Regions from separate parts of the Xanthomonas sp. NCPPB 901 genome, predicted to be linked through region 2. Evidence: predicted binding sites of a transcription regulator. Region 2 holds the regulator's gene; each other region holds the start of a gene.
The links. Region 2 encodes HrcA, which represses chaperone genes, less so after heat shock. Its sites were predicted from a motif close to TTNGCACTCNNNNNNNNNGAGTGCNAA; they were not measured.
Positions count from the first base shown of each region.

Region 1 (10,204 bases), 1.4 Mb from region 2:
TTCCTGATCGGCTTCCGCAACCGCGTGGTGGTGCTGCTCAACTGGGCCTGGGCGTACTGGAGCTATCAGCGCGCCGCGCGGATCATCCTCGGCGACGCGCCCGCCGCGGAGGAGCACCCGGCGCCAGCCGCGGACGGGTGACACTGCATGGCCGGGCTGCCGGCCTTCGACCGCCAGCACACGGTCGAGCGCCTGCGCGATCCGCTGCGGATCTTCGACGCGATGGGCCTGGCGCTGTTCGCGGTCTACGGCACCGGCAAGGCGCTGGCGTTCGGCCTGGGACCGGTCAACGCGCCCCTGCTGGGCAGGCTCGGCGGCATTGGCGGCGGCATCGTCCGCAACCTGCTGCTGGCGCGCATGCCGGTGGTGCTGCAGGCCGACATGTACGCGGCGGCGGCACGAGTCAGCCGGCAGCGTGGCCGGCCAACCGCCTTCGCGACTGCCACGCGCCATCCCGGCCGATGCGCGGGACGCCTGTGCGCCTCAACCGTAGTTGAGTTCGCCGGCATAGCGCATCACCAGATACAGCAGTGCCGGCGTGGCGCCGGGATTGCGGTAGGCGTGCGCCTGATCGGCGCGGAACTGGATCGCGTCGCCGGCCTGCAGCGCATGGGTCTGTCCGCCGACCTCGATCTCCACGCTGCCGGCGTTGACCACCAGGTTCTCCTCGGTGCCGGCCGCATGCGCGGCCGCGCGCTCGACGGCGCCGGGCAGCAGGCGGATCTCGTAGAACTCCACCGCATGCGCGCCGAGGAACGGAAACAACGCGCGCGAGACATAGCCGCCGTCGGCCGAAACCAGTTGCTTGGCGTCGCAGGCACGCAGCACGGTCGCCTGCCGCACGGGGTCGCCGTGCAGCAGTTCGGTCAACGGCACCTCCAGCGAATCGGCGATCCGCAGCAGCAGCTTCAAGGTCGGTGCGCTGCGGCCCTGTTCGATCTGCCACAGCATCGCGCGGCTGACCCCGGACGCCTTGGCCAGCACCTCCAGCGACAACTGGCGCTGCTTGCGCAGTTGCGCCAGGCGCTGCGCGACCAGGGCGCCCAGGTCGCCCGGATCGACAGGGCTGGCGTCATCGACCGCCGACATCGCACCCCCGCGCTGCGAGGTCCGCCGTCAGCCGCGGCGCCCCGCCACGCGCACGCCGTGCAGCGCCGCCGCGGCGCTCGGCTGCGCCGGGCGGAACACCGCCACCTGCACCGTGCCGCTGCCCGGATGCACCCACAGGAACGCGCGGCGCCGGCTGTCCTGCCCGCAATCGCGCAGCGCCTTGCGGCGGCGGTAGTCCGCGACGTCGTAGACGGGGGCGATGGCGTGAGCACTCATGGGACGAACCGGTGGCTGCGATGGACGTCCCCACTCTGCCGCCCGCGTGCGCCGGCAGGGAAACAACCGCTGCGCATAGCGATATAACCGCATCCAACAAAACGGAGGCGCGTTCAAGATAACGGAAATTTTTCCTTTGGAATCATTGACTTGAAACGCTCATGACTTATCGGCATGATCCCATAGCGAAAGGCGATTTCGCCCTTCCCCCGACCGGAGACCTGTCATGAACACCGCAATGAACATGATGCCGATGAACACCATGCAGATGCCCGGCATGTCCTCGATGCCGATGGCGACGATGATGCCGATGATGTGCCACATGGATTGCTCCATGACCGCCGAAGGCATGATGTGCGTGATGAAGCCGGCCGAAGGCAGCTCGATGGAGATGCTCAAGGACTGCTGCGACATGATGACGTCGATGATGGCCTGCGGCACCCCGTGCGGCATGATGTGCGGCAACATGCCGATGATGGCCTGCTGCGGCATGCCGATGATGCCGAAGATGACCTGCACGATGGAATCGCGGGGCATGGTCTGCATGATGATGCCGACCGGCATGATGAGCATGGACATGCTCAAGATGTGCTGCGAGAGCATGAACCGCATGATGGGCTGCGGCATGCCGATGACCATGATGTGCGGCACCATGCCGATGATGGTCTGCATGCACTGACCCTGGATCGCGCCGCCCCCCCAAAAAAAACGGCCCATGCGGGCCGTTTTTTTGTCTCCCGGCACGATCGTCCGGGCGCTTGCGGGGAACGGGCATCACGCCACGAACAACGCCTTCATCTTCTTCAGCGCATTGGCCTCGATCTGGCGGATGCGCTCGGCCGAGACGCCGTACTCGTCGGCCAGCTCCTGCAGGGTGATCTTGCTGTCGGCATCCAGCCAGCGGCGCTTGATGATGTCGCGCGAGCGCGCATCCAGTTCCGCCAGGCCTTCGCGCAGCAGCTGCAGCTGGTTGTCCTCGCTGTCGGCGCGCTCGTAGGCCTGCGAGGGATCTTCCTCGTTGGCCATCAGATACGCGGCCGGCGACGGCGGCGCGTGGTCGTCGTCCTCGTCGGACGGCGCGTCGAAGCCGATGTCGCGGCCGGACAGGCGCGACTCCATCTCCAGCACCTCGCGCTCGGACACGTTGAGGTCCTTGGCCACCGCGGTGACCTCGGCCGCGTTCATCCAGCCCAGGCGGGTCTTGGACTTGCGCAGGTTGAAGAACAGCTTGCGCTGCGCCTTGGTCGTGGCGACCTTGACGATGCGCCAGTTCTTCAGGATGTACTCGTGCATCTCGGCACGGATCCAGTGCACCGCGAAGCTGACCAGGCGCACGCCCATGTCCGGGTCGAAGCGCTTGACCGCCTTCATCAGGCCGATGTTGCCTTCCTGGATCAGGTCGCCCAGCGGCAGGCCGTAGCCGTTGTAGCCGCGGGCCACGTGCACCACGAAGCGCAGGTGGGAATGGACCAGTTCGCGTGCCGCGTCCAGGTCTGCCTGGTCGCGATACCGCACCGCCAGTGCGTGTTCCTCGTCGGACGTCAGCACCGGGATCTGGTGCACGGCGCCGATGTAGGCATCCAGCGAACCGAGCGGACTGGGGATCGGGAGGTTGTTGGCAACCAATGCGTTGGAAGTGAGAGTCTGGCTCATAGGGCTCATCTTAGCAGTCTACTAATTGGACTGCTGGGTACAGTAAAAAGTTCCTGTGTTCTGTTTATGCAACATTCGAATCAGGAATGACACTGCATCACAAGCCATCGGAACAATCAGGATCCGCAGCGATCCCGAGATTTGACCCCCAACATAGCACCCGGTTCGCCAAAATGGCGTCCATGCCGGGTGACACCGCCGCCCGTCCAACCGGCGTTCAGGCGCCGCGCAGCGCCGCCTCCAGCTCCGCGCGCGGCGGCAGGCTCCAGTCGATCGGGGTGGCGCCGCGCCGCCGCAGGTACTCGTTGGCCGCGGAGAAATGCTTGCAGCCGAGGAAACCGCGGTGCGCCGACAGCGGCGAGGGGTGCGGGGCCTTGAGCACGCGGTGGCGGCGGGTGTCGATGACCTTGCCCTTGGCCTGGGCGTAGCTGCCCCAGAGCAGGAACACCAGGCCCTCGCGCTCGCGGTTGAGGGTCTCCACGACGTGGTCGGTGAAGCCCTCCCAGCCCTTGCCCTGGTGCGCGCCGGCGCGGCCTTCCTCCACCGTCAGCACCGCGTTGAGCAGCAGCACCCCGCGCTGCGCCCACGGCAGCAGGCAGCCGTGGTCGGGACGGCGGATGCCCAGGTCGTCCTCGATCTCCTTGTAGATGTTTAGCAGCGACGGCGGCACCGGCACCCCGGGCAGCACCGAGAAGCACAGCCCGTGCGCCTGGCCGTAGCCGTGGTACGGGTCCTGGCCGAGGATCACCACCTCCACCCGTTCGAACGGGGTGGCATCGAAGGCGGCGAAGATCTGTCGCCCGGGCGGGAACACGCGGGCGCCGGCGGCCTTGCGCTGGCGCAGGAACGCCGCCAGCTCGCGCATCTCCGGGCGCAGCAGCCAGTCGCCGACCCGCGCCTTCCACGACGGTTCCAGCTGGATCCGGTTCTCTTCTTCGTTGTTGCTCATTGCGTCCAGGCTCGGTGCATCGGGTTCAGAAGGTCACGGCGATCTCGTCGAGCCGGGCCAGGCGCAACTGGAACAGCACCTTGGTGACCAGCAGGCGCTCTTCGATCGGTTTCTGCACCAGATCGTTGGCGCCGGCGCGCAGCAGCTCGGACTGGGTGTGCGGGTTGCTGTCGCCGGTCATCACCAGCACCGGCATGCGCCGCTTGCCGTAGGCGAAGTCCACGCGGATGCGCTGGACCACGTCGCGGCCGTTGAGTTCGCCCTTGAGGGTGACGTCGGTCAGCACCAGGTCGATGCGGCGGGTGGTGCGGCCCAGCGACTCGGCGGTGAGCAGCGCGAACGCGTCCTCGGCGCTGAGCACGTGCACCACGTGCAGCTGCTGGCGTTCGAGCATGCGCTTGGTCGCCTCGGCCACCACCCGGCTGTCCTCGACATAGAGGACGGTGGCGCCGGCCACCGGCTGCGGCTGCACGTAGCCGCGGATGAACGTGGCCAGCGCCTCGTGGCCGAGCGCCTTGTCGAAGTAGTCGGTGACGTACTCGGTGAAACGGCGCTCGACCAGGTGCTGCTGGGCGTCGCCGGAAACCACGATCACCGGCACATAGACCTGGCCAACGGCGTCGCGCACGCTGCGCGCCAGGGTCAGGCCGTCGCCGTCGGGCAGCCCCAGCGAGGTGGTGACCAGGTCGACCGGGCCGGCCTCCAGCGCGGCGCGCGCCTCGGCGATGCTGGCACAGCCAACCACGGTCACGTCGGGCAGTTCGCGGTGCAGCACGTCGGCGATCAGCTTGCGCACCAGCTTGGAGCCATCGACCACCATCACCCGCGGGGCGGCGCTGATCAGATGCTTGAGCTCGTGCCCGGCCATGCGCGCCTCAGGTGTCGGTGGGCCGCGTCTGGCGCAGGAAGTGGCCGGTCACCAGCCAGGCGCCGAGCCAGCCCAGCAGCAGGGTGCCGAGCAGCACCAGCCCGGCGTGCAGCGCGTCCAGCCCGTGCAGCACGAAATGGCTGCCGTAGCTGTCGGCCAGCGCCGCCAGCGGCTGGCCCAGGGCCATCCCGGAGGCGGCGAGCAGGCCCAGCGCCAGCACCCCGGCGCCGAAGCCGTACCAGGCGCCCAGGTACAGGAACGGGCGGCGGATGAAGCCGTCGCTGGCGCCGAGCAGTTGCAGCACGCCGATCTCCTCGCGCCGCGACTGGATGTCCAGGCGCACGGTGTTGCCGACCACCAGCACCGCACCGGCGCCGAGCAGCAGCGACAGCACCTGCACCAGGCGTTCGCCGAAATGCAGCCAGCCGTCCAGGCGCTTGCGCCACAGCGCGTCGTGCTGGACCAGGTCGGCCTGCGGCAGCGCGGTCAGCGCGATCGCCAGCGGGGTGTCGTCGGCCGCGGCCGGGGTGACGATCAGCAGCGTCGGCAGCGGATTGTCCTGCAGCGCATCCAGCGCCTCGCCTAGGCCGGCGCTGTCGCGCAGCTCGGCCATGCCCTCGGCGGGCGTGCGCAGCGTCACCGCGGCCACGTCGCCACGGCCGCGCAGGGTCTGCGCCAGCGCCTGCGCCGCGGCGGCGTCGACGTCGGCCTTCAGGAACACGTTGATGTCGCGCGACTGCTGCACGCTGCCGGCGAACTGCTTGAGGTTGTCCAGGGCGATCGACAGGCCCAGCGGCAGGGTCAGCGCCAGCGCCATCACCGCCATGGTCAGCAGCGTCGCCCACGGCTTGCGCATGGCGCGGCCGAGGCTGTAGACGATGCTGTGCAGGTGGTGGTCCCACCACACGCCCAGCCGCGAGGGCGCCGCGGCGCCGGCATTGCGCGCGCTCATTCGGCCAGGTCCTGCGGCGAGATGTCGTCGACCAGGCGGCCGTGGTCCAGGATCAGCACGCGCTTGCGCATCTGCTTGAGCAACGCCAGGTCGTGGCTGACCACCAGCACGCTGGTGCCGCGCGCCGGCAGTTCGGCGAACAGTTGCATGATCTCGGCGGCCAGGGTCGGGTCGAGGTTGCCGGTGGGTTCGTCGGCGACCAGCAGCCGCGGCTCGCCGACCATCGCCCGGGCGATGCCGACGCGCTGCTGCTCGCCGGCCGACAGCTGCGAGGGCAATGCCTTCTCGCGGTGGCCCAGGCCCATGCGCTCGAGCACCGAGCGCACGCGCTTGCCGATCTCGGCACGGCGGGTGCCGCGCAGGATCAGCGGCAACGCCACGTTCTCGGCGATGCTGCGGTCGGTGAGCAGGCGGTGGTCCTGGTAGACCACGCCGACCTCGCGCCGGTGCAGCGGCACGCGGCGGCCGCGCACCTTCAGCAGGTTGCGCTCGCCGAACAGCACGGCGCCGCGCGAGGGCCGCTCGCTCAGGTGGATCAGCTTGAGCAGGGTGCTCTTGCCGGCACCGGAGTGGCCGGTGACGAACAGCATCTCGCCCTCCTCGACCTCGAAGCTGACGTCCACCAGCGCCGCGTGGCCACCGGCGTACTGTTTGCTGACATTGTCGAACCGCAGAACGCTCATCCGGCGATTATGCCGGAGCGGCCCGGGTATTCGTCCACCGCGCGCGTCGCACGCGGCGGACGGCCGGCCCGGATCAGGAGCTGGAGACCAGCGAGCGCAGCTTGCGGCCCAGGCGGGTCAGGAACGAATCGTTGGTCGCCGCCGCACCGCGCTCGGCCTGGCGCGCGGCCTTGACCGGGGTGGCCACGACCTGCACCGGCCGGGCCGGGGCCGCGGTCGCCGGCGCGGCGCTGCCGTTGCCGGCCTGCACGCCCTCGGCGCCTTCCAGCGGACGCCCGCCGCGACGGCGGCGGCGCTTGCGCGGCGCACGCTCGCCCTCGACCGCAGGCGCGGCGCCCTCGGCCGGCGCAGCACGCGGCGGCTTGGGGGCCGGCGCTGGCGCAGCGGCGGCCGGCGCGGTGCCGTCCGCGGCAACAGCCGCGGCGTCGGCCGGGCGCGGCGTGCGCGGACGCCGCGGCTTGCCGTCGGCGCTGCGCGACTCGCCACGGCCGCCCGGGCCGCTGCGGCCGCCGCCGGGCTTGCCGCGGCCACCGCCGCGACGCTGCTCGTCGGCCTCGCGCTGGGCGCGGGCCTCGCGGAAGATCTCGCCGATGCTCTCCTCGCCGTCGGCCTCGGCGGCCTCGCCCTCCACCGCCGCGCGCGGGGTGCGCGGCAACGCCACCAGCAATTCGGCGGTGACCGGCTCGACCGGGATCTTCTGTTCGATGTAGGCCTCGATGTCCGGCAGGCTCATCGCGTAGCGCTCGCAGGCGAAGCTGATCGCGTCGCCCTCCTCGCCCAGCCGCGCGGTGCGGCCGATGCGGTGCACGTAGTCCTCGGCGTCGAACGGCAGGTCGTAGTTGTAGACGTACTTGACCCCGTCGATGTGCAGGCCGCGCGCGGCCACGTCGGTGGCCACCAGGATCTCCAGCTGGCCCTTCTGGAAGCGGTTGAGCAGGGTCTCGCGCTTCTTCTGCGGCACGTCGCCGGACAGCACGCCGACCCGGTAGCCGTTGCGCTCCAGCGCCCGCGCCACCCGCTCGACGAATGCCTTGGTGTTGACGAACACCATGGTGCGCGCGCCCTCGCTGCGCGAGAGCAGGCCCAGCAGCAGGGTCAGCTTCTCCTCGTCGGAGGGGAAGTAGATGCGCTGGCGCACGCGCGCGGCGGTGATGCTCTCGGTCTCGACCACGAGCTTTTCCGGCTCGTTCATGTGCTCGTAGGCCAGCTCCAGCACGCGGTGGCTGAGGGTGGCCGAGAACAGCAGGGTCTGCCGGGTGCCGCGCTCGGGCATGCGCCGCAGCAGGAAGCGGATGTCCTTGATGAAGCCCAGGTCGAACATGCGGTCGGCTTCGTCGAGCACGCAGATCTCGCAGGCGTGCAACGACACCACCTTGTGCTGCTTGACGTAGTCGATCAGGCGACCGGGGGTGGCGATGATCACGTCCACGCCCTGCTGCAGCAGTTCGCGCTGCTTGTCGTAGTCCACGCCGCCGTAGACCAGGGCGAAGCGCAGGCCCAGCTCGGAGCCGAACTTGACCGCGTCCTTATGGATCTGGATCGCCAGTTCGCGGGTCGGCGCCAGGATCAGCGCGCGCGGATCCTCCGGCTTGCGGTCGGCCAGCGCCGGGCGGCTGAGCAGGCGGTTCATCACCGCCACCAGGAACGCCAGGGTCTTGCCGGTGCCGGTCTGGGCCTGGCCGGCCACGTCGCGGCCCGGCAGGGCCACCGGCAGGGTCAGCGCCTGGATCGGGGTGCAGCGGGTGAAGCCGGCGCCCTCGAGCCCTGCGAGCAGCGCAGGATGCAGGTCGAACGCGGAAAAAGTCACATCGGTCAGCGGTTTGTCGCTCATCATTCCATCTTCGTGAGGCCACCCCGCCCGAAGCGTAAGGTCGCGGCTTGCATCGGTCCCGGCAGCGTCGCACACTGGCGTCTTCCATACCGGGTCGCGCGACAGGGGGAATCCCTTGAGTTCGCCGCGCAATGCCCCAGTTTACCGCAATGCGGCGGCCACCCGGTCCGGTCGGTCGCATTGGCCCAGGAGAACCCCCAAAGTGAGCGACAAGGTGCTTTACGTCGGCGACGCCGATTTCGATGCCACGGTGCTGCAGTCCGACGAGCCGGTCCTGGTGGACTTCTGGGCCGAGTGGTGCGGCCCGTGCAAGATGATCGCGCCGGTGCTGGACGACCTCGCCGACACCTACGACGGCCGCCTCAAGGTCGCCAAGGTCAACGTGGACGAGAACCGCGCCACCGCGATCAAGTACCACGTGCGCTCGATCCCGATGCTGCTGCTGTTCAAGAACGGCAAGATCCAGGCCACCCAGATCGGCGCGGTCGGCAAGGGCCAGCTGACCCAGATGATCGACAAGACCCTGGGCGGCAGCGCCGCCTGACGTCCGCTGCCGGCGCCCGCTCCGCAACCGGAGCGGCGCCGCGGCATCCCGGCCGGGCTTGCGCCGCCGCCGGCTGAATCGCCCGCAAACGCCCGCTTGCCGTGCTTGCGTGGCGGTGATAGTGTCGATGCATCCGGTGGCATTCGCGCACCGCACCCCCTCTGGAAGATTCTCTCCCAGACCTCCTCCCAACCCCGTATGCCCCCACGCTGGGCGCTCGCACTCTTAGCGAGGAACACCACTTGTCCGATCACACCATGTCCGAACCCGGGAGCGCCGACGCCCCCGCCGAGAAGCGCGTGCGCAAGCCGCGCGTCAGCAAGGCCGCGAGCGGCGCGGAGGGCGCCGCCGAGCACGGCGCGCCGGCGCAGCCGACCCTGCCGCTGAATCCCGCGCCCGTCCAGGCCGAGGCGCCCCGCGCCGCGGCGCCGGACGCGCCCCCGGCCCCGGCCGCGAACGGCGGCCAGAGCCACGGCGGCGGCGACGCGCCGGCCCATCAGGGCGGCGGCGGCCAGGCGTCCGACGGCGGCGAGCCGCGCGAAGGCCGCGAGCCGCGCGACGGCGGCAACCGCTTCAACAACCAGAATCAGAACCAGAACAACCAGAACAACCAGCAGGGCAACCGCCGCGATCGCTTCCGCAATCGCCGCGACCGCGACCGCAACCAGCGCGGCGGCGACCGCTTCCAGGACAGCGGCCTGCCCAGCGACAACGGCGGCAACGAGCCGTTCGTGCCGCGCCCGCACGCCAGCGTGCCGGAAGGCTTCCCGATCTACTCGCTGAGCGACCTGAAGAAGATGCCGGCGCAGAAGCTGCTGGACATCGCCGAGCAGCTCAACATCCAGGACGGCGTGGCCCGCGCGCGCAAGCAGGACGTGATCTTCGCCCTGCTGAAGGTGCTGACCCGCCACGGCGAAGGCGTCGCCGCCGACGGCGTGCTGGAAATCCTGCCGGACGGCTTCGGCTTCCTGCGCGCGGCCGAGGCCAGCTACCTGGCCGGCCCGGACGACACCTACATCTCGCCCAGCCAGATCCGCCGCTTCAACCTGCGCACCGGCGACCACCTGTCCGGGCGCATCCGCTTCCCGAAGGACGGCGAGCGCTACTTCGCGCTGTCGATCGTCGACACCATCAACGGCGAGCCGCTGGAAGCGAGCAAGAACAAGGTCCTGTTCGAGAACCTGACCGCGCTGTTCCCGCGCAAGCGCTTCACCCTGGAGCGCGGCAACGGTTCCTCGGAAGACATCTCCGGCCGCATCCTCGACCTGATGGCGCCGCAGGGCAAGGGCCAGCGCGCGCTGATCGTGTCCCCGCCCAAGGCCGGCAAGACCATGCTGATGCAGCAGGTGGCCACGGCGATCACCACCAACCACCCGGACGTGCACCTGATCGTGCTGC
Region 1 is NZ_CM161511.1:737,470-747,673, reverse strand. It holds gene AC1PME_RS03150 (NAD(P)/FAD-dependent oxidoreductase) at 1-141, shown strand, start outside; partial or broken gene AC1PME_RS03145 (TRIC cation channel family protein) at 145-399, shown strand; gene AC1PME_RS03140 (helix-turn-helix domain-containing protein) at 484-1,089, opposite strand; gene AC1PME_RS03135 (hypothetical protein) at 1,117-1,326, opposite strand; gene AC1PME_RS03130 (hypothetical protein) at 1,486-1,998, opposite strand; gene rpoH (RNA polymerase sigma factor RpoH) at 2,101-2,979, opposite strand; gene ung (uracil-DNA glycosylase) at 3,197-3,928, opposite strand; gene AC1PME_RS03115 (response regulator) at 3,954-4,796, opposite strand; gene ftsX (permease-like cell division protein FtsX) at 4,804-5,748, opposite strand; gene ftsE (cell division ATP-binding protein FtsE) at 5,745-6,431, opposite strand; gene rhlB (ATP-dependent RNA helicase RhlB) at 6,505-8,262, opposite strand; gene trxA (thioredoxin TrxA) at 8,465-8,806, shown strand; gene rho (transcription termination factor Rho) at 9,049-10,204, shown strand, end outside.
Region 1: the regulator HrcA is predicted to act here: its motif matches at 2,990-3,016, upstream of rpoH (RNA polymerase sigma factor RpoH).

Region 2 (10,204 bases):
CCTCGCTGGCCGAGGTCTGGAACGACCTGCAGCGCGCCGCCGGCGGCATGGGCCGCATCGCCGAGCTGTTCCAGGAGCGCCCCGAAGTGGTGGCGCCGGCGCAGCCGCGCGCGTTGCCGCAGCCGCTGCGCGGCGAGGTGCGCTTCGACAACGTCAGCTTCCGCTATCCGCAGCGCCCCGATCACCCGGCGCTGGACGGCTTCGACCTGCACGTGCGACCCGGCGAGAGCGTGGCCCTGGTCGGCCCGTCCGGCGCCGGCAAGAGCACGGTGCTGGCGCTGCTGATGCGCTTCCACGATCCGCAATCGGGCAGCGTGCAGGTGGACGGCCTGGACCTGCGCACGCTGGACCCGTCGCAGCTGCGCGCGGCGATCGGGCTGGTGCCGCAGCACCCGACCCTGTTCGCCGCCAGCGCCGCCGACAACATCCGCTACGGCCGGCTCGAGGCCAGCGAGGCCGAGGTCGAGGCCGCCGCGCGCGCGGCCGAAGCCGATACGTTCCTGCAGCAACTGCCCGACGGCTACGCCAGCGAACTGGGCGAACGCGGCGCACGCCTGTCCGGCGGCCAGCAGCAGCGCATCGCCATCGCCCGCGCCCTGCTCAAGGACGCGCCGATCCTGCTGCTGGACGAGGCCACCAGCGCGCTGGACGCGCAGAGCGAACATGCCGTGCAGCATGCGCTGGAGCGGCTGATGGCCGGGCGCACCACCCTGGTGATCGCGCATCGCCTGGCCACCGTGCTCAAGGCCGACCGCATCGTGGTGATGGACCACGGCCGCATCATCGCCCAGGGCACGCATGCGCAGCTGCTGGCGCAGGGCGGGCTGTACGCGGAGCTTGCTCGCCTGCAGTTCATCGACTGAGCACGCCGCCCTAACGACCGCGGGACTACGGTCGGACCGCGTCTGCGCTGCGGCCGCACGCACCGCGGCCGCCGCTCCGGCGCCCCGCATTCGATGCAGCGTTCGACAGGAGGCTCCAGATGTCCTTTCGCCAATTGCCCGCCCTCGGCCCCGACGGCGAGGCCTATCTGATCACCGAGTTCCAGGACGACGCGCCGCGCCAGCAGCAGGCGCAGCACGACGCGCACCACGACAGCGGACTGCGCTACGAACTGGCCGACGGCCGCAAACTGATCCGCCGCGGCCAGCAGTTCGTTACCACCGGCGGCGAGTTGACTCTGACTGCGGTCTAGCGCCACGGCCCTGGATCATTGCTGTGCCCTGTCATCGCCACTGGCGTTCGGGGCACTGGCGGCGAACTGGTGAATTTTTCGCCACACCTCTTGACAGGCTTGCCCCGCAAGGCGCGCCGACAGTTATCCACATGTTTGCGCAGTGGCCATCCACATGCGCTGTGGATGAATCTGGAGGTGGGGACGTCGTGCGTCCATGTAATCGGGGTCGCGGCTGAAGCCGCTCCTACGGTGGCCTTGCGTGCTTTTGTAGGAGCGGCTTCAGCCGCGACGAGGGAAGCCGTGCGCGTTCCGACGGCGCAATGCGTCGGGACTGAAGTCCCTCCCACAGTACCCCAGCCAACCCGCCGCAAGTCCCTGTAGGCGCGGCTTCAGCCGCGACGGCGTTCTGCGCAATTCACTCCGCCAGCACGCGCCCAATCCCACTGGCATCGATCTCCGCCGCCGCCCTGCGCACGGCCCCGGCATCGCTGGCCGGATCGAAGCCGAGCCGGAAATGCAGCTCCCCCGCCTGGGTACGCGAGGAATGGATCGAGGCCAGGTTGACCCCGTGGCGCTCGAACACGTGCAACAGCGCGCGCAGCGAGCCGGCGCGGTCTTCAGGCAGGTACACGCTGAGCGCGGCCTGCTCGGTCAGATCGGCCAGCAGGTAACCGACGCGCTCGTAGCTGTAGTTGCCTTGCGCGATCGCCGCCTCGCCCAGCGCCTGCCGGTTGGCGTCGAGGAACTCGGCGCGGAACTGCGCGCGCGCCGCGTCGTCGCCGCGGCCGACCTGCGCGCGCAGCCGCGACAGTTGCGCGATCAAGCCGTCCAGCACGTCGCCGACATGCGGATTGCCGAACTGGATGTCCTCGTAGATGGCAGGATTCAGGGCCAGGATGCGCGCGATGATCGCGGTATCCAGCTCGAACGAGGCCGAGCGGTACGGCAGCAAGGCCTGCAACGGCCCCAGCGCCGGCGCATGCGCGCGCAGCACGCCCGCCTGGGCCAGGTGCGTGGCGTGGACCATCGCCTGCACCAACGCCATCACCCGGTCGTGGTGCTCGGGCGTGGTGCGCACGCACTCGCCTTCCAGCGCCGCGCACATCTGCTGCAGCCAGGGCTGCCACTGCGCCACGCGCGCCTCGCACACCACCAGCACGCGGCCCTTGAGCGTGGGCGACTTGGGCGGCGCGGTCATCGGGTGCAGCCCGGCCACTTCCGCCTGCGAGGCCAGCATCGCCGCCACCGGTCCGGCCTTGACCGAGGTGACGTCCAGCCACAGCTGGCCGCGCTCGCGGCCGGCGGCGCGCCGCACGTAGTCGCCGATCAACGTCGGGGTGTGGCGGATCGGAGCGGAGAAGATCAGCACCTGTGCCTGTTGCAGCAGCGCCTCCGGCGCCAGCGACTGCGGGTCGGCCGGATCGTGGCCGACCACCTCCAGCTGCATGCGCTCGCGGAAGAAACGGCCCAGCCAGCGCCCGTAGGCACCGGCGCTGCCGACGATGCCGACGACCGGGCGCAGGCTCACGCCAGGCGCTCGGCGACGAAGCGCAGCGGGGTGGCCAGCGCCGCCGGCGCCGCCGCCAGCACGTCCAGTTCCTCCACGTCCGCGGCCAGGGTCGCCTCCAGCGCCGCATGCACGCCGGCGATGGCGCGGCCGATCGCCGCCTCGAACGCCTCGCCGCGCAACAGGAACGCCACCAGCAGCGCCATCAGCACATCGCCGGTGCCGGCCACGTCCACCGGCAGCAACGGCGAACACCAGCGGTAGACCGCGTCGCGGCTCACCGCCAGCGTCACCAGTTGCCCGGCATCGCCGCCGACGCTGTGCGCGAGCACCCACTGCGGCCCGCGCGCCAGCAACACCCGCGCCGCGGCGATCGCCTCGTCCTGGGCCAGCGCCGGCATGCCGGTCAGGCGGCCGAGTTCGAACGCGTTCGGCGTCACCAGCCATGCATGCGGCAACAGGCGCTCGGCGAAGATCGCTTCCAGGCCCGGCTCCACGTAGGGACCGGTGTGCGTATCGCCGATCACCGGGTCCAGGCAGTAGCGCAGCGTCGGGCACTGCGGCAGCGTGGCGTCGAGCCAGTCGGCGAAGGCCGCGCCATTGCCGACGCTGCCGAAGTAGCCGGAGACCAGCATGCGCGCGCGTTGCGGCAGGCCGCGCTCGCTGGCGCCGAGCAGCAGGTCGGCGAACCAGTCCGACGGCAGCACCTTGCCGCGCAGCGTAGCGTAGAACGGCGCATTGCTCAGCAGCGTGGTCGGGATTTCGGCCACGCGCAGGCCCAGCGCGCGCAACGGCGGCACCGCCGCGCTGTTGCCGGCGTGGCCGTAGACGAGTTGCGACTGCACGGAAATGACATCGACCGGCGTCGGCCCGTCGGGCCGCTGGCGGCGGCCATGGATGAGATGACTGTCTGCGGAGGCGTCGGCTGCGTTCATCGCCGTAGTGTAGCGCCAGCGCAAGCACGCCCAGAGGCGCGCAGGCGCGGTGTTGCGCGGCTTTCAGCAATAACGACCGCATGCGCGCGTCGACAAGAACGCGTCGCGGCTGAAGCCGCTCCTACGTTGCTCCGTCTTCTCCGCCGATTGCGGCTCGGCTGGGCGATGTGGGATTGCAGGTGCGTGGGGTTCCACGCGCATCGCGCCTGCCGTCGTAGGAGCGGCTTCAGCCGCGACGCCTTACCGACAACGCGTCGGGGCTGAAGCCCCTCCCACAAAAAGCCTTGCGGCAACCGGCAACGCCCGGAAAATCCCGAATCCCGGCTTTCTCCAGCCGCAGGCTGGCCATCCCGAACCCCAAATCCCGAATCCCGACTCCCAGCCTTACGACGTCATCCGATCCCAGAACCCCTTCACCCCATCGATGAAAGTCGCCGACTTCGGCGAATGCTTGCGCGCGTCCTCGCCGGTGAAGGTGGATTCGAACTGCTCCAGCAGCTTGCGCTGGTCGGCGGTGAGGTTGATCGGCGTCTCCACCACCACCCGGCAGTACAGGTCGCCTTCGCTGCGGCTGCGCACCGAGCGCACGCCCTTGCCGCGCAGGCGGAACAGCTTGCCGGTCTGGGTCTCGGCGGGAATGCGGATCTCCGCCTCGCCGCCCAGGGTGGCCACGCGCACGGTGTCGCCCAGGGCCGCCTGCGAGATGCGGATCGGCACCTCGCAGTGCAGATCGTCGCCGTCGCGCTGGAAGATCGCATGCTCGCGCACCCGCACTTCCACGTACAGATCGCCCGGCGGGGTACCGGCCGGACCGGCCTCGCCCTCGCCCGACAGGCGGATGCGGTCGCCGTTGTCGACGCCGGCGGGAATCTTCACCGACAGCACCTTGGTCTCTTCCACGCGCCCGGCGCCGCGGCACACGCCGCACGGGTTCTGCACGATCTGGCCGCGACCGGCGCAATGCGGGCAGGTCTGCTGCATGGCGAAGATGCCGCGCTGGATGCGCACCTGGCCGCGCCCGTGGCAGGTGCCGCAGGTCTCGACCTTGCCGTCCTCCGAGCCGCTGCCGTGGCAGTGCTCGCACTCGCTCAGGGTCGGAATCTCGATGCGGCGCTCGGTGCCGGCCACCGCCTCCTCCAGGTCCAGCTCCAGCACGTAGCCGATGTCGGCGCCACGCCGCGGCGCACGCCCGCCACCGCCGGCCCCGCCGAAGATGTTGCCGAAGATGTCGCCGAAGATATCGCCCATGTCCGGGCCGCCGGGACCGCCGCCCATGCCGCCCATCCCGTGCTCGAACGCGGCGTGGCCGTGCGCGTCGTACATGCGCCGGCGGTTGCCGTCGGACAGCACCTCGTAGGCTTCCTTGCATTCCTTGAACGCGGCCTCGGCAGCTTGGTCGCCGGGATTGCGGTCCGGGTGGTACTTCATCGCGCAACGGCGATAGGCCTTCTTCAGCTCGTCGTCGCTGGCGGTGCGGGCCACACCCAGCACTTCGTAATAGTCGCGTTTGCTCATAGCTGGGAATAGGCGGTGGAGAATGGGGAATGGTTCAAAACGGGCATCCTTTGGCGATACGTCATAGCGGCGTTGAAACCGGGAACCTTAAACGGCGAAGGAGCGGAGCCTGAGCACCGCTCCTTCGAAAACCGATTCCCTACAGCTGGGTCACGCCTTCTTGTCGTCCTTGACCTCGGTGAACTCGGCGTCCACCACGTCGTCGGACGGGGCCGAGGCGTGCGCGCCGCCGCCGGCGTTGCCACCCGGCTGCTGCTCGCCGGCGGCCGCGGCCGCGTACAGCGACTGACCGGCCTCTTCCAGCGCCTTGGTCTTGGCCTCGATCTGGCCCTTGTCGTCGCCCTTCATCGCGGTTTCCAGATCCGCCAGCGCCGACTCGACCTTGCCGATCACGTCACCGCCGACCTTGCTGCCGTGCTCGGTGATCGCGCTGCGGGTGGCGTGGATCAGGCCGTCGGCCTGGTTGCGCGCCTGCACCAGCTCGTGGAACTTCTTGTCTTCCTCGCGGTTGGCTTCCGCGTCGGCGACCATCCGCTGGATCTCGTCGTCCGACAGGCCGGAACCGGCCTTGATCTCGACCTTCTGTTCCTTGTTGGTCTTCTTGTCCTTGGCCGACACGTGCAGGATGCCGTTGGCGTCGATGTCGAAGGACACCTCCACCTGCGGCAGGCCGCGCGGCGCCGGCTCGATGCCGGACAGGTCGAACTTGGCCAGCGACTTGTTGAAGCGGGCCTGCTCGCGCTCGCCCTGCAGCACGTGCACGGTCACCGCCGACTGGTTGTCCTCGGCGGTGGAGAACACCTGCGAGGCCTTGGTCGGGATGGTGGTGTTCTTCTCGATGATCTTGGTGAACACGCCGCCCAGGGTCTCGATGCCCAGGCTCAGCGGGGTCACGTCGAGCAGCAGCACGTCCTTGACGTCGCCGGCCAGCACGCCGCCCTGGATCGCGGCGCCCAGCGCCACGGCCTCGTCCGGGTTGACGTCCTTGCGCGGTTCCTTGCCGAAGAACTCGGCCACGGCCTGCTGCACCTTCGGCATGCGGGTCTGGCCACCGACCAGGATCACCTCGGTGATGTCGCTGGCGCGCAGGCCGGCGTCGTTCAGCGCGGTGCGGCACGGGTCGATGGTGCGCTTGACCAGGTCCTCCACCAGCGCCTCGAGCTTGGCCCGGGTCAGCTTGATGTTGAGGTGCTTCGGGCCCGACGCGTCGGCGGTGACGTATGGCAGGTTGACCTCGGTCTGCTGCGAGGACGACAGTTCGATCTTGGCGCGCTCGGCGGCGTCCTTCAGGCGCTGCAGCGCCAGCGGATCCTTGCGCAGGTCGATGCCCTGGTCCTTGTTGAACTCTTCGACGAGGTAGTCGATGACGCGCTTGTCGAAGTCTTCGCCGCCCAGGAAGGTGTCGCCGTTGGTGGCCAGCACTTCGAACTGCTTCTCGCCGTCGACGTTGGCGATCTCGATGATCGACACGTCGAAGGTGCCGCCGCCCAGGTCGTACACCGCGATCTTGCGGTCGCCGCCCTGGGCCTTGTCCAGGCCGTAGGCCAGCGCCGCGGCGGTCGGCTCGTTGATGATGCGCTTGACGTCCAGGCCGGCGATGCGGCCGGCGTCCTTGGTCGCCTGGCGCTGGCTGTCGTTGAAGTACGCCGGCACGGTGATGACCGCCTCGGTGACGGTCTCGCCCAGGAACGCCTCGGCGGTCTTCTTCATCTTCTCCAGCACCTGCGCGGAGATTTCCTGCGGCGCCAGCTTGCGGCCGTCGGCGGTGGCCACCCAGGCGTCGCCGTTGTCGTGCTGGACAATGCCGTACGGCACCAGGCCGATGTCCTTCTGCACTTCGGCGTCGGTGAACTTGCGGCCGATCAGGCGCTTGACCGCGTAGAAGGTGTTCTTGGGGTTGGTGACGGCCTGGCGCTTGGCCGAGGCGCCCACCAGCACTTCGCCGTCCTTGGTGTAGGCGACGATCGAAGGCGTGGTGCGGTCACCCTCGGAATTCTCGATGACGCGCGCCTTGCCGCCGTCCATGATCGCCACGCACGAGTTGGTGGTGCCCAGGTCGATGCCGATGATCTTGCCCATTGCGATGACTCCTGAAAGGTCGTGTTTCCGGCCAGTGCCGGGATCTGATTCGGATATAGGGATGGCCGCAGGTCATTCAAGCCATCGCCGCAAATTAGCGTTCCACTCATGCCGCGCCGGGTTCAGGCGCGGGCGGGCGGCCCCGCTCAGTCGTGCTTGGCGACCACGACCAGCGCCGGGCGCAGCAGGCGCTCGTTGAGCAGGTAGCCCTTCTGGAACACCTGGATCACGTGGCCCGGGGCGACGCCCTCGGCCTCGGCCTGGCTGATCGCCTGGTGGTGGTCCGGGTTGAACAGCTGCCCGGTCGGGTCCAGCAGGGTCAGGCCGTTGTCGGCGGCGACCTTCAGCAACTGCTTGTAGGTCAGCTCCAGGCCGTCGCGCAGCGGGCTGGGCTCGCTGCCGGCCGCGGCCAGCCCCGCGTCCAGACTGTCGAACACCGGCAACAGGTCGCCGAGCAGGCGCTCGTTGGCGAACTTGCGCGCCTGCTCCACGTCGCGGGCGATGCGCTTGCGCTGGTTCTCCAGGTCGGCCCGCTCGCGCAGGACGTCGGCCTTGACCAGCGCCAGCTCGCTGCGCAGCGTCTCCACTTCCGCCTGCAGCGGATCGGTCGAGGGCTGCTGCGCCTCGGTGAGGTGTTCGGAATCGAATTCGGGGTGCTCTTGCGTCATGTCCGTGTCCCTGGCGGGGTGCGTCCCGCCTTACCCGACCACCTATGTGGGCGTCCGGGGCGGATTCAAGACGCCTGAGTGCCGGGAATGGGGAATCGGGAATGGGGAATGGCGAGCCGCGGCTGGATCGCGGGCTGGCGGATGGCACCGTGGCGCGTCACGAAGCGTGTCAGCGGTCGCTGGGCGGGGCCGGGTCCAGGCAGGCGCCGAGGACGTCGGCGGCGGTCTGCACCAGGGGGATGACGCGGTCGTAGTCCATGCGCTTGGGGCCGATCACCCCGAGCACGCCCAGCACCTGGCCGCCGGCCATGTACGGGGCGGTCACCAGCGACACGCTCTTCAGCGGCACCATGCCGGTCTCCTCGCCGATGAAGATGCGCACGCCCGGGGCGCGGATGGTGCGCTCGAGCAGTTGCAGGATCTCGCGCTTGCTGGCGAAGACCTCGAACAGTTCGCGCAGCCGCTCCAGGTCCGACAGGTCCTGCACGCCCATCAGCTTGGTCTGCCCGGCCAGCACCACGTCGTCGCCGGCCGGGGCCAGCGCCTGCTCGGCCAGCTCGACGCTGTGCGCCAGCAGTTGCTCCATCTCGTCGCGCGCATGGCGCAGGTCGCGCAGCAGGCTGGCGCGGATGTCGGCCAGCGCCCGCCCGGCGAAATGGCGGTTCAGATAGTTGGCCACCCGCTCCAGCTCGGCCGGTTCGTAGGCCTTGCGCGGCTCGATGACCCGGTTCTGCACCTCGTTGTCGGCGAACACCAGGATCGCCAGCACCCGCCGCGCGTCCAGCGGCACGAAGTCGATGTGCCGGAACGCGAACTGCTCGCGCTTGGGCGCGCTGACCACGCCGACGAAGTGGGTCATGGCCGACAGCAGTTCCGAGGCGCTGCCCAGCAGCGCCTGGGTGCCGGCGGCATTGGCCATTTCCGCGCGCAGCCGCGCCACCTCGCCCTCGGCCGGCGGGCGCATCTGCACCAGGCTGTCGACGAACACGCGGTAGCCGGTGGCGGTGGGCACGCGCCCGGCCGAGGTGTGCGGCGAGCTGAGCAGCCCGGCGTCCTCCAGGTCGGCCAGGATGTTGCGGATCGTCGCCGGGCTCACGTCCAGCCCGGCATGGCGGGCCAGGGTCTGCGAGCCGACCGGCTCGCCGTCGCGGATGTAGCGCGAGATCAGCGTGCGCAGCAGTTGCCGGGAACGCGGATCGAGGGCGGAATGGACCGGAGAAGCACGCATGGAATCACCCCGTGAGACTGGTCCTTAGATAATGTCTGCACGCCGGCTTGGCAAGTCATTGGCCCACCTACCCGCGCATGCTAGCGTTGCGCGGCCCCGGATGCAGACCCCATGCTCAGACACCTCTCGATCAAGGATTTCGCCGTCGTACGCGGCACCGAACTGGAATTCGGCCCAGGCATGACCGTGGTGTCCGGCGAAACCGGCGCCGGCAAGTCGCTGATGGTGGACGCGCTCGGCTTCCTGTCCGGGCTGCGCGCCGACAGCGGCGTGGTCCGCCACGGCGCCGACCGCGCCGAACTGTCGGCCGAGTTCGCGCTGCCCGACAGCGCCCCGGCGCGCGCCTGGCTGCGCGAGAACGAACTCGACGACGAGGACCACTGCCAGCTGCGCCGGGTGATCCGCGCCGACGGCGGCTCCCGCGCCTGGATCAACGGGCGCCCGGTGACCCTGTCGCAACTGGCCGAGCTGGCCGGCCACCTGGTCGAGATCCATGGCCAGCACGAACACCAGGCCCTGCTCTCGCGCGGCAGCCAGCTCGGCCTGCTCGACGCCTACGCCCGCAACGAGGCCGAACGCGCCGCGGTGCGCGCCGCCGCCGCCCGCTGGCAGGGCCTGCTGAGCGAGCGCGAGACCCTGCTGGCGCAGGGCGACGTCAGCGACCGCATCGGCTTCCTGCAGCACCAACTGGCCGAACTGCAGCGCGAGGATCTGGATCCGGCGGCGATCGCCGCCCTGGACGCCAACCACCGCCGCCAGGCCCACGCCGCCGCGCTGATCGGCGCCTGCGAGGGTGCGGCGCAACGACTCAACGGCGACGAGACGCCGGCCGTGCTGGACCTGTTGCAGCAGACCCGCCACGAACTCGGCAAGGTCGGCGAGTACGACCCGCGCCTGGCCGAGGTGCAGGCGCTGATCGACAGCGCCGGCATCCAGTTGGAGGAAGCGCTGGCGCTGATTGACCGGGTCCGCGACGACCTGGATGCCGACCCCGCGCAGTTCGATGAGATGGAACGCAAACTCGGCCGCCTGCACGACCTGGCGCGCAAGCACCGGATCGGGGTGGACGCACTGGCCGGGCACCGCGACGCGCTG
Region 2 is NZ_CM161511.1:2,167,930-2,178,133, reverse strand. It holds gene AC1PME_RS09005 (ABC transporter transmembrane domain-containing protein) at 1-863, shown strand, start outside; gene AC1PME_RS09000 (hypothetical protein) at 983-1,195, shown strand; gene AC1PME_RS08995 (prephenate dehydrogenase) at 1,593-2,705, opposite strand; gene pdxY (pyridoxal kinase) at 2,702-3,619, opposite strand; gene dnaJ (molecular chaperone DnaJ) at 4,004-5,134, opposite strand; gene dnaK (molecular chaperone DnaK) at 5,285-7,213, opposite strand; gene grpE (nucleotide exchange factor GrpE) at 7,360-7,881, opposite strand; gene hrcA (heat-inducible transcriptional repressor HrcA) at 8,051-9,109, opposite strand; gene recN (DNA repair protein RecN) at 9,221-10,204, shown strand, end outside.

Region 3 (10,204 bases), 2.4 Mb from region 2:
GATCCCGACGGCTTCCGTCTGTTCCTGGCCAACGGCGAGGCGGTGGTCGCCGACGTGGTGGTGCTGGCGATCGGCGCGCTGCCGCCGGCGGCGCTGCCGGGCATCGGCCCGCGCCTGGCGGTGCATCGGCGCTACATCGGCTGGCCGTGGCAGGACGGCGTGCTCGACGAGGTGCCGCCGCAGGCGCGGCTGTTGCTGGTCGGCACCGGCCTGACCATGGCCGATGTGGCCTTGACCCTGCGCCGGCGCGGCCACCGCGGCCCGATCACCGCCCTGTCGCGGCGCGGCCTGCCGCCGCAGGCGCACCTGGCGGTGCCGGGCGCGCCGGTGACGCTGCCGCCGAGCGTGGCGCAGGCGCTGCGCAACCACGACCTCGCCGGCCTGCTGCGCAGCCTGCGCCAGCTGACCACGGTGGTGGAAGACTGGCGCTGCGTGGTGGACGCCTTGCGCCCGCACCTGCAGCCGTTCTGGCAAGGCCTGGCGCCGGCGGCGCGCGCGCGCTTCCTGCGCCACCTGCGTCCGTACTGGGAGGCGGCGCGGCATCGGCTGGCGCCGGCCGCGGCGACCGCGCTGGCGCAGATGCAGGCGCAGGGTCAGCTGCGCATCCGCGCCGGGCGCCTGCTGCGCGCACGGCTGGGCGAGACCGCGGTGGAAGCGGTGATCCGCGATCGCGCCAGCAGCAGCGCGCGCACCGAGGACTTCGACGTGCTGATCCGCGCCACCGGGCTGGACACCGATGTCGCCCGCACCAGCCACCCGCTGGTCGCCACGATGCGCGACGCCGGCCTGCTGCAGGCCGATCCGCTGGGCCTGGGCCTGCGCGTGGACGAGCGCCTGCGGGTGCGCGACGGCAGCGGCCATCCGGTCGCCGGGTTGTACTGCCTGGGACCGCTGTTGCGCGGCGTGCTGTGGGAATTCACCGCGGTGCCGGAACTGCGCGCCGGCGCGCAGCGCCTGGCGGCGGAACTGGCGACGCTGGGGCAGGCACGGACCGCCGATGACGGTGCGGGCGACGCGCGCCAGCGACAGGCGTTCTAGCGATCGGATCCGGTACGGTGTTGGGGAGCGACGGCGGTCGCGGCGGGGCTTGAGCTGTATTCCGTCGCGACGGCAGGCGAGCTTCCGAGCATCCTGCAAGGCGCGCGCGTAGGAGCGGCGTCAGCCGCGACGGGTGTTCCCGGGAAGGCCCGTCGCGGCTGAAGCCGCTCCTCCAGGACACTGCACGCATCGGGACGCGCACCGGCTACGGCGACGGCTGGGCGCCGCCGCCGGCCCACGTCTCGACTTCGCCCGGCGCGAACGGGCCCAGCTTCTGCTTGACGATGCGGCCATCGGCGTCGATCAGCACGCTGTACGGCAGCAGGCCCTGGGTGTCGCCCAGGCGCACGCTGGCGTCGGCCGGACCCGGGGTCTCCAGGGCGATCGGGTAGCCGATCGGTACCCGCTGCAGGAAGGCGCGCACGTCCTCGGCGCGGTCCAGGGCGATGCCCAGCACCTGCACGCCGCCGTCGGCCTGGGCGCGGGCCAGCCGGTCCAGTTCCGGCATCTCGCGCACGCAGGGCTCGCACCAGCTGGCCCACACGTTGACCAGCAGCGGCCGGCCGCGGAACTGCGCCAGGGTCAGCTGGCCGCCGTCGAGCGTGGGCAGGCGCAGCGCCGGGGCGGGGTCGCCCGGCCGCGCTGTGGCGACCGGCGCCGCGGCGCGGCCGCTGGCCGTGGCCGGCACTGCCGTGGCCATGCCCGGCGCCCGCCGTTCCCACCAGTGCGCCGCCGCCACGCCCAGCACCGCCGCCACCGCGGCGACCGCCAGCAGGCGCGCGGCGCCGGCGTTCACCGCGCCGCGCGCAGCAGGGCGTCCTCGACCACGGCCTGGCTCAGCACCGGCGGCAGCACCGTCGGCGGCGCGCCGGGGCCGTAGACCACGTACAGCGGCACGCCCACCGCCTTGTGCTCGGCGAGGAAGGCGCTGATGCGCGGATCCTCGTTGGTCCAGTCGCCCTTCATGTACACCGCGTCGACCCGCTTGATCGTGTCGCGGAACGCGTCGCTGTCGAACACGTTGCGCTCGTTGGCCTTGCAGGTGACGCACCAGTCGGCGGTCATGTTGACGAACACCACGCGGTTGTCGGTGCGCAGGCGGTCGAGCATCTGCGGCGAATAGGCCACGGTATTGCGCTCGACGCTGGCGCTGGGCGGCGGCAGCCGGGTCACGCCCCAGGCCGGCAGCAGCGCCAGCAGCAGCAACACGCTGGCCAGGCGGGTGCCCAGCGCATGCCCGCGCCAGCGCGCGCGCTCGAACCACCACAGGCCCAGCGCCAGCAAGGTGGCGCCGATCAGCAGCAGCGCCACCGCGTCCACGCCGCGCTGCTTGCCCAGCACCCACAGCAGCCAGATCGCGCTCAGGTACATCGGGAACGCCAGCACCTGCTTGAGCGTCTCCATCCACGCCCCCGGCTTGGGCAGGCGCCTGGCCAGCGACGGCACGAAGCCGATCAGCAGGAACGGCAGCGCCAGGCCCAGGCCCAGGGTCAGGAACACCAGCATCGCCGCCGCCGCCGGCGCGGTGAGCGCATAGCCCAGCGCCGGGCCCATGAACGGGCCGATGCAGGCGCTGGACACCACGCAGGCCAGCACGCCGGTGAAGAAGTCGCCGACCGGGCCGCTGCGCGCCGACAGCGACTGGCCGACGCCGCCCAGGTTGGCGCTGAGGGTGAACACGCCCGACAGGCTCAGCCCGACCACGAACATCAGGTACACCAGCACCGCGACGAAGCCCGGGCGTTGCAGCTGGAAGCCCCACAGCAGGCGCGCGGCCACGGCGATGCCGCCGATCACGGCGAAGGAGGCGAGCACGCCCAGCGTGTACCACAGCGCATGGCTGCGGGCGCGGCCGCGGCTCTCGCCGCTCTGCGCCAGGCCCAGCACTTTCAGCGACAGGATCGGCAACACGCACGGCAGCAGGTTCAGCAGCAACCCGCCGCCCAGCGCCAGCAGCAGGATCCACAGCAGGTTCTGCGTGGCCGGCGGCGGCGCGGCGCTGCGCGCGGCGTTGTGCGCCGAGGCGTCCGGGATCGCCGGCAGGGCGTCGGCGGCCGCGGCGGCGGCCGCGTCGTTGGCGTCGGCCTGGCGGCTGTCCAGCGGGGTCACCAGCAACGGGCTGACCTCGGCCTGGTCGGCCGGGGTGACGGTGCCCTTGGGCAGCGCCAGCTTCACCCGCCGGGTCATCGGCGGATAGCAGATGCCGTCGGTCTGGCAGCCCTGGAAGGTCGCCACCAGGGTCGCGGCGGCGGCATCGGCGCGCTGGCGCTGCAGCGGCACGGTGACTTCGGCCTGGTCGAAGTACACCACCACGTTGCCGAAGTGTTCGTCCTGGTGCGAGCTGCCCTTGGGCCAGCGCGGCATGCCGGTGCGGATGCCGGGCGCGCCTTCCAGCGCCAGCGCGGTGCGGTCGCGATACAGGTAGTAGCCCGGCGCCGGGGTGAAGCGCAGCAGCAGGGTATTGCCGTCGCCGACGATGGCTTCGAACTGGAACGCCTGGTCCGACGGCAGCGGCAGGCCCTGCACCGCGGCGGCACCGGCGCCGGGACCGAACAGCGGCTTGGCGCCGGTGCCCGCGCCCGGGCCGCTGCCCGGCAGCCCGCCCGTCGCGGCCGGCGGCGGCAGCGCCGGATCGGCGGCGGCAGTGGCGGTGGCGGTTGCGGCCGGCAGGGTCACCTCCAGCAGGCGCTTCTGCGGCGGGTAGCACACGCCGGCATCGGCGCAGCCCTGGTAACGCACCTCGAGCTGCACGCGGCTGGTACCGGGATCGGCGACGCCGCTCTGCACCGCGTTCAGTGCGTCGCGGTAGGTCTCCACTTCGCCGAAGTACGGGTCGGTCTTCTTGTGGCCGGCCGGCAACTGCAGGGTCGGGTTGGGCTTGAAGCCGCCGATCACCTTCACCGCGATGCGGTGCCGATACAGGTAATAGCCCTTGGCGATGTCCCAGTGCAGCGCGATGCGGCCGCGTTCGGGCGCCTGCGCGCTGAGCGCGAAGGCCTGGTCCACCGGCAGCAAGTCCTTTTCGCTGATCGCCAGGGCGGGGAAGGCGGCCACGGCCAGCAGGCACAGGGCGGCGAGGCGGTGCAGCAGGGTCATCGGTTTACGGTTCCTCACGGGTTTCGGCATGGACCCACTGCAGGTAGGCCGGCAGGCCGCCGGCGACCTCGAGTTCGACCAGTTCGGGGACTTCATAGGGGTGCAGCGCACACAGTCGCTGCTGCAGGGCAGGCAGGCGGTCGGCGGCGGTCTTGATCAGCAGCAGCACTTCCTCGCCCTGTTCCACCGTGCCTTGCCAGCGATAGGTGGACTGCACGCCGGGCAGGCGGCTGACGCAGGCGGCCAGGCGCTCGTCGACCAAGGCCTGGGCGATCCGCGCGGCGCTGGCCGCATCGGGGCAGGTGCTGAGCAGCAAGCGGAGGGCGGGCGCGGACATGCGGCCGACAGTATAGGGATGCCGGCCCCGCTTTGGCGGCGCCGGCCGTGGCCGCTCGCGGCCAATTCCCAATCCCGGCTTTCAGCAGCCGCAGGCTGGTCATCCCGAATTCCCGCCCGCTGCAAACGCAGCGGGCGGGGCAACACGGCTCAGTTGACCAACTGGCAGCTGGCCGGCTTGGCCGAGGTGAACAGTGACGAGGTCGCCCACTCGGGGTGGTCGATGAACGGGTTGCGGTTGCCCTGGAAGCTGTAGATCACCTCGTTGCGGGCACGCTCGGCGTCGTCCGGCGGATCCTGCTGGCTCCACGCGATCAGGGTCGACAGCAGGCCCATGTAGGCGGGCGAGGACGAGGTCTTGACGATCTTGCTGCGGTCGTCGGTCAGCTCCAGGTCCGGCTCGGACTGCCCGGTCTTGGCATCCACCCCGCCTTCATAACGGATCGCCATGTACATCACCGCACGCGCCATGTCGCCCTTGCGGTGGTCCCACACCTCGAAGGTGCCGCTGTTGCCGTCCGGGGTGCGCACCCAGTTGGAATTGCCCGGGTAGCGGCCGCTGCCGCCGCCGAAGCCGGCGTTGGCCTCGGTGGCGCGCTCGCCGCAGTTGCTGTCGCACTTGGCGTAGGGCTTGTTGCCGCGGTCGGCGTTCCAGGTGGCGTCGGTCAGGTACAGCATGTGGGTGTCGGTGTACGGCGCGTAGGGCAGGCCCTTGTCGCCGGTGGCGGTGCCGAAGCCCAGCGAGTTCGGCCAGCTGTGCTCGCGGTTGTACTTCAGGCCGCTGCCGCTGCCGGCGCGGTCGCTGCCCTTGGCGTAGCTGCGGTTGCGGTAGGCGTCGAGGACGCGCTGGCTGTTGTTCGGATCCTCGTCGGCGATCTCCAGGATGGCCCAGGTGTCGGTGCCGGAGCTGCTGCTGTACGGATAGACGGTGTGGCCCTTGATCGTCTCGTGCAGCGAGCAGCGCAACTGGCTGGGGCTGGAGGTGTTGACGTGCGAGTAGTAGGTGCCGGCGCCGCTGCCGCCGCCCGAGCCGCTGGCCACGTTGAAGGCGACGCTGCGGTCCTGCGCCGGATGCGCGCCGTCGGCATCGCTCACGCGCGCGGCGACGATGCTCAGGGTGCAGCTCTCGCCGGCCTTCAGCGCGGTGTTGGTGGACAGCGTGAACTGGGTGCCGCTGCTGGGGTAGCTCAGCGCCACGCTGCCGGACTGCTGGCAGCTCAGGCCGAACGCGCCGCTGGCCAGGCTCACCGCCTCGCTGAAGGTCACCGCCAGGTCGCCGGCGGCGGGGAAGTCGGTGGCGCCCTGGGTCGGGGTGGTGGCGGTCACCGTCGGCGCGGCGTTGCTGCTGCCGCCGGCGAAGGTCTGGCCGTTGTTGCAGGCGCCGAAGGTATTGGCGGCGCTGGCGGCCCAGCTGAAATCGGCCGCGGCGCTGCCGTTGCCGCGCAGTTGCAGCGAGGTGCCGGCCGCGGTGCTGTTGCTCTCGCTGACCGGCAGGTTCTGGCTGGTCATCCCCGCGGCGGGACCGCCGCTGCCGGTGATGGCGCCCTCGTAGCTGAGGAACTGCACCACCTTGCCGTTGCCGTCGACCAGCGCCAGGCCGTCGTTGGGCCCGTTCTGGATGCCGTTGCTGGCATAGCCGACGGTGGCGATGCGCACCTGTCCGCCGCAGCTGACCAGGTTGCCGGCCGGCACCGCGCTGTTGGCGTAGACGGTGGCCGCGCTCGGGTTGCTGCCGTTGTACAGGTAGACGCGGTAGCCGCTCAGGCTCTCCCCGGCGGTGGCGACGATCTCCACACCTTCGCCGGTGTCGCCGGCGGCGGTGGCATCGTCGTAATGCAATTCGTTGATGAATACGGCGGCCTGGGCCGACCCGGCAAGGGCGAGCAGGCAGGCCAGCGGCAACGCAACGGCGGATGGCTTCATCGACAACTCCTTTTGGTGATGGATCCCCCCCTGGGTCCGCGCCCAGCCTAGCCCGACTCTGTGACACTGTGACGGGATTCGGTCACTGCTTGGAACGCCGCGCACGCCGCCGGCAAAAATTTTTTGCCGCCGGCCCTTGAAAGCGCCCGCCGCGGCACTACATCAGGCGCATCCCGGCCTTACCGGGTTTTTTCGCGAGCGTTGCTGGCAGTCGTCATGGGCGAGTGCTAACATCGCCGGCCTTTCCTAGACCAATCAATCACTTAAGAGGTCTCTCTCAATGAGCATCAAGCCGCTTCACGACCGCGTCGTAGTCAAGCCGATCGAAGCCGACGAAATCTCCGCCGGCGGCATCGTGATCCCGGATTCGGCCAAGGAAAAGTCCACCAAGGGTGAAGTCGTGGCCGTCGGCGCCGGCAAGCCGCTGGACAACGGCAGCGTGCGCGCCCCGGCGCTGAAGGTCGGCGACAAGGTCATCTACGGCCAGTACGCCGGTTCCAGCTACAAGGCCGAAGGCGTCGAGTACAAGGTGCTGCGCGAAGACGACGTTCTGGCGATCGTCGGCTAACAGCGCCGCCGATCGCGGGAATCGGGAATGGTGAATCGGGAATCGGTCAGGCGCCTTCGTCGCCCGCGATTTCCGTCCATCCCGACCGCCCGCTCTTGATCTGCCTATTCCCTGTTCTCCATTCCCTATTCCCGAGGTAACTCAACATGGCTGCCAAAGATATCCGTTTCGGTGAAGACGCCCGTTCGCGCATGGTGCGCGGCGTCAACATCCTCGCCAATGCCGTCAAGGCCACCCTGGGCCCGAAGGGCCGCAACGTCGTGCTCGAGAAGAGCTTCGGCGCCCCGACCATCACCAAGGACGGCGTCTCCGTCGCCAAGGAAATCGAACTGGCCGACAAGTTCGAGAACATGGGCGCGCAGATGGTGAAGGAAGTCGCCTCCAAGACCTCCGACAACGCCGGTGACGGCACCACCACCGCCACCGTGCTGGCGCAGGCGCTGATCCGCGAAGGTTCCAAGGCGGTCGCCGCCGGCATGAACCCGATGGACCTCAAGCGCGGCATCGACAAGGCCGTCGTGGCCGCCGTGGCCGAGCTGAAGAAGATCAGCAAGCCCACCGCCGACGACAAGGCCATCGCCCAGGTCGGCACCATCTCCGCCAACTCCGACGAGTCGATCGGCAACATCATCGCCGACGCGATGAAGAAGGTCGGCAAGGAAGGCGTGATCACGGTCGAGGAAGGCTCGGGCCTGGAGAACGAGCTGGACGTGGTCGAGGGCATGCAGTTCGACCGCGGCTACCTGTCGCCGTACTTCATCAACAACCAGCAGAGCCAGCAGGCCGACCTGGACGACCCGTTCGTGCTGCTGCACGACAAGAAGATCTCCAACGTGCGTGACCTGCTGCCGGTGCTGGAAGGCGTGGCCAAGGCCGGCAAGCCGCTGCTGATCGTCGCCGAGGAAGTGGAAGGCGAGGCGCTGGCGACCCTGGTGGTCAACACCATCCGCGGCATCGTCAAGGTCGTGGCGGTCAAGGCCCCGGGCTTCGGCGACCGTCGCAAGGCGATGCTGGAAGACATGGCCGTGCTGACCGGCGGCACCGTGATCTCCGAGGAAGTGGGCCTGGCGCTGGAGAAGGCGACCATCAAGGACCTGGGCCGCGCCAAGAAGGTGCAGGTCTCCAAGGAGAACACCACCATCATCGACGGCGCCGGCGACACCTCGGCGATCGAGTCGCGCATCAAGCAGATCAAGGCGCAGATCGAAGAGACCTCTTCGGACTACGACCGCGAGAAGCTGCAGGAGCGCGTGGCCAAGCTGGCCGGCGGCGTGGCGGTGATCAAGGTCGGTGCCTCGACCGAGATCGAGATGAAGGAAAAGAAGGCGCGCGTCGAAGACGCCCTGCACGCGACCCGTGCGGCGGTGGAAGAAGGCGTGGTCCCGGGCGGCGGCGTGGCGCTGGTGCGCGCGCTGAGCGCGATCGGCGAGCTGAAGGGCGCCAATGAAGATCAGACCCACGGCATCCAGATCGCGCTGCGCGCGATGGAAGCGCCGCTGCGCGAGATCGTCACCAACGCCGGCGAAGAGCCGTCCGTGATCCTGAACAAGGTCAAGGAAGGCAGCGGCAACTTCGGCTACAACGCCGCCAACGGCGAGTTCGGCGACATGGTCGAGTTCGGCATCCTGGATCCGACCAAGGTGACCCGTTCGGCGCTGCAGAACGCCGCCTCGATCGCCGGCCTGATGATCACCACCGAAGCGATGGTGGCCGAGGCCCCGAAGAAGGAAGAGCCGGCCGCCCCGGGCGGCATGGGTGGCGGCATGGGCGGCATGGGCGGCATGGATTTCTGATCCAGCCGGCCACGGCCGACCTGTTCCACGCAGTCGAAAGGAGCCCCGCAGCGATGCGGGGCTCTTTTTTTGCGTGCGCGCCGGTGGCGACCGCACCGCGTGACGGTCATCGCGGTGGCATGCCGATGCGCTCGTCCGCGCGTTCGCGCGCCTGGGCCAACGCCGCGGCGCATCCGCTTGCCGTGACGCCGCAGAACCTGCTTGGCGAGCGTCTGTGGAGCACTTCGGCAAGGACGAGGGAACCATGTTGCAGGAGCGGCTGCAGCCGCGGTGAAGCGTTACCGGCAATGCCCGTCGCGGCTGAAGCCGCTCCTGCGAGGACAACGGCGTGTCTCGCCGAGCTGCGGCAAGCAGCAACGCGCGTCATTGGACGCTGCCTGCCGCCGCACTCGTGCGATCTCCCCGACTGAGGCGCGGCACAGGCGCGCCAGGCGACAGAGCCCCGCTAGGGGGATGAGGATGCACGCGTCGCGCCGTGTACCCCAGCACCGCGAGACGCTGCGCGCCGGACGCCTCCACCCAACCTCCCGGTGGAGAGGGGCACGCCATTGCGACGCGGGCGCAGCGTCTCATCGCCCACCTGCAGCTCCGCCGGATCTGCTGCTCCTGGCGCTGTCCACGATGGCGATGCGGCGGCAATCGGCGCGCTGCGCGGCGAATCGTGCACAACGCGCAATCGTCTACAGGTGCGGGGTGGCCGCGTGTTGACAGGGTTTTCAGCGCCATGCAGGTTAGGACGCACGGGCGTGCAGGGGGATCTGCATGTCCGCATGTTCGTCTTCTTCTGTGCGTCGCGGCCGGCGCAGGGCGGCGCGTGCCTGCGGCATGCGCGGCACGGTCGTGGGCGGCGCAACGAAGAGGACGCCGCACGTCGTGTTCGCACGGCGCTGCTTCCATCCGCTGCCGGGGACATCGCATGCCACTTCGCCCACTCACCACCCTCGCGTTCGGCATCGTGCTGGCGCTGCATGGCGCGCCCGAGGCGCGCGCGCAGACCGCAGACGCCGACACCGCCGCGCCCAAGGCCGCCGCCACCGACCTGGGCCAGGTCGTGGTGACCGGTTCGCGGATCAAGCGCTCGGACGTGGAGGGCGCAGAACCGGTACTGACGATCAGCGCGCAGCAGATCCAGCAGGAAGGCTTCCTCACCGTCTACGACGTGCTCAGCACGCTCAACCAGCAGGGCAGCGTCGAGGCCGACACCAAGTATGGCTCGCACACGCCCAACGCCTCGCCGGTGAGTCTGCGCGACCTCGGTCCCGGGCGCACGCTACTGCTGGTCAACGGCCACCGCGTGGCCGACTACCCGCAGCCCTACGCCGGCGAGAGCAACTTCGCCAACTACGCCAACATTCCCTCCGCGGCGGTGGAACGCATCGAGATCCTCACCGGCGGCGCCTCGGCGATCTACGGCTCGGACGCGGTCGCCGGGGTCATCAACGTGATCCTC
Region 3 is NZ_CM161511.1:4,536,282-4,546,485, reverse strand. It holds gene AC1PME_RS19300 (FAD/NAD(P)-binding protein) at 1-1,038, shown strand, start outside; gene AC1PME_RS19295 (TlpA family protein disulfide reductase) at 1,244-1,834, opposite strand; gene AC1PME_RS19290 (protein-disulfide reductase DsbD family protein) at 1,831-4,134, opposite strand; gene cutA (divalent-cation tolerance protein CutA) at 4,139-4,471, opposite strand; gene AC1PME_RS19280 (endonuclease) at 4,621-6,393, opposite strand; gene AC1PME_RS19275 (co-chaperone GroES) at 6,674-6,961, shown strand; gene groL (chaperonin GroEL) at 7,108-8,754, shown strand; gene AC1PME_RS19265 (TonB-dependent receptor plug domain-containing protein) at 9,650-10,204, shown strand, end outside.
Region 3: the regulator HrcA is predicted to act here: its motif matches at 6,598-6,624, upstream of AC1PME_RS19275 (co-chaperone GroES).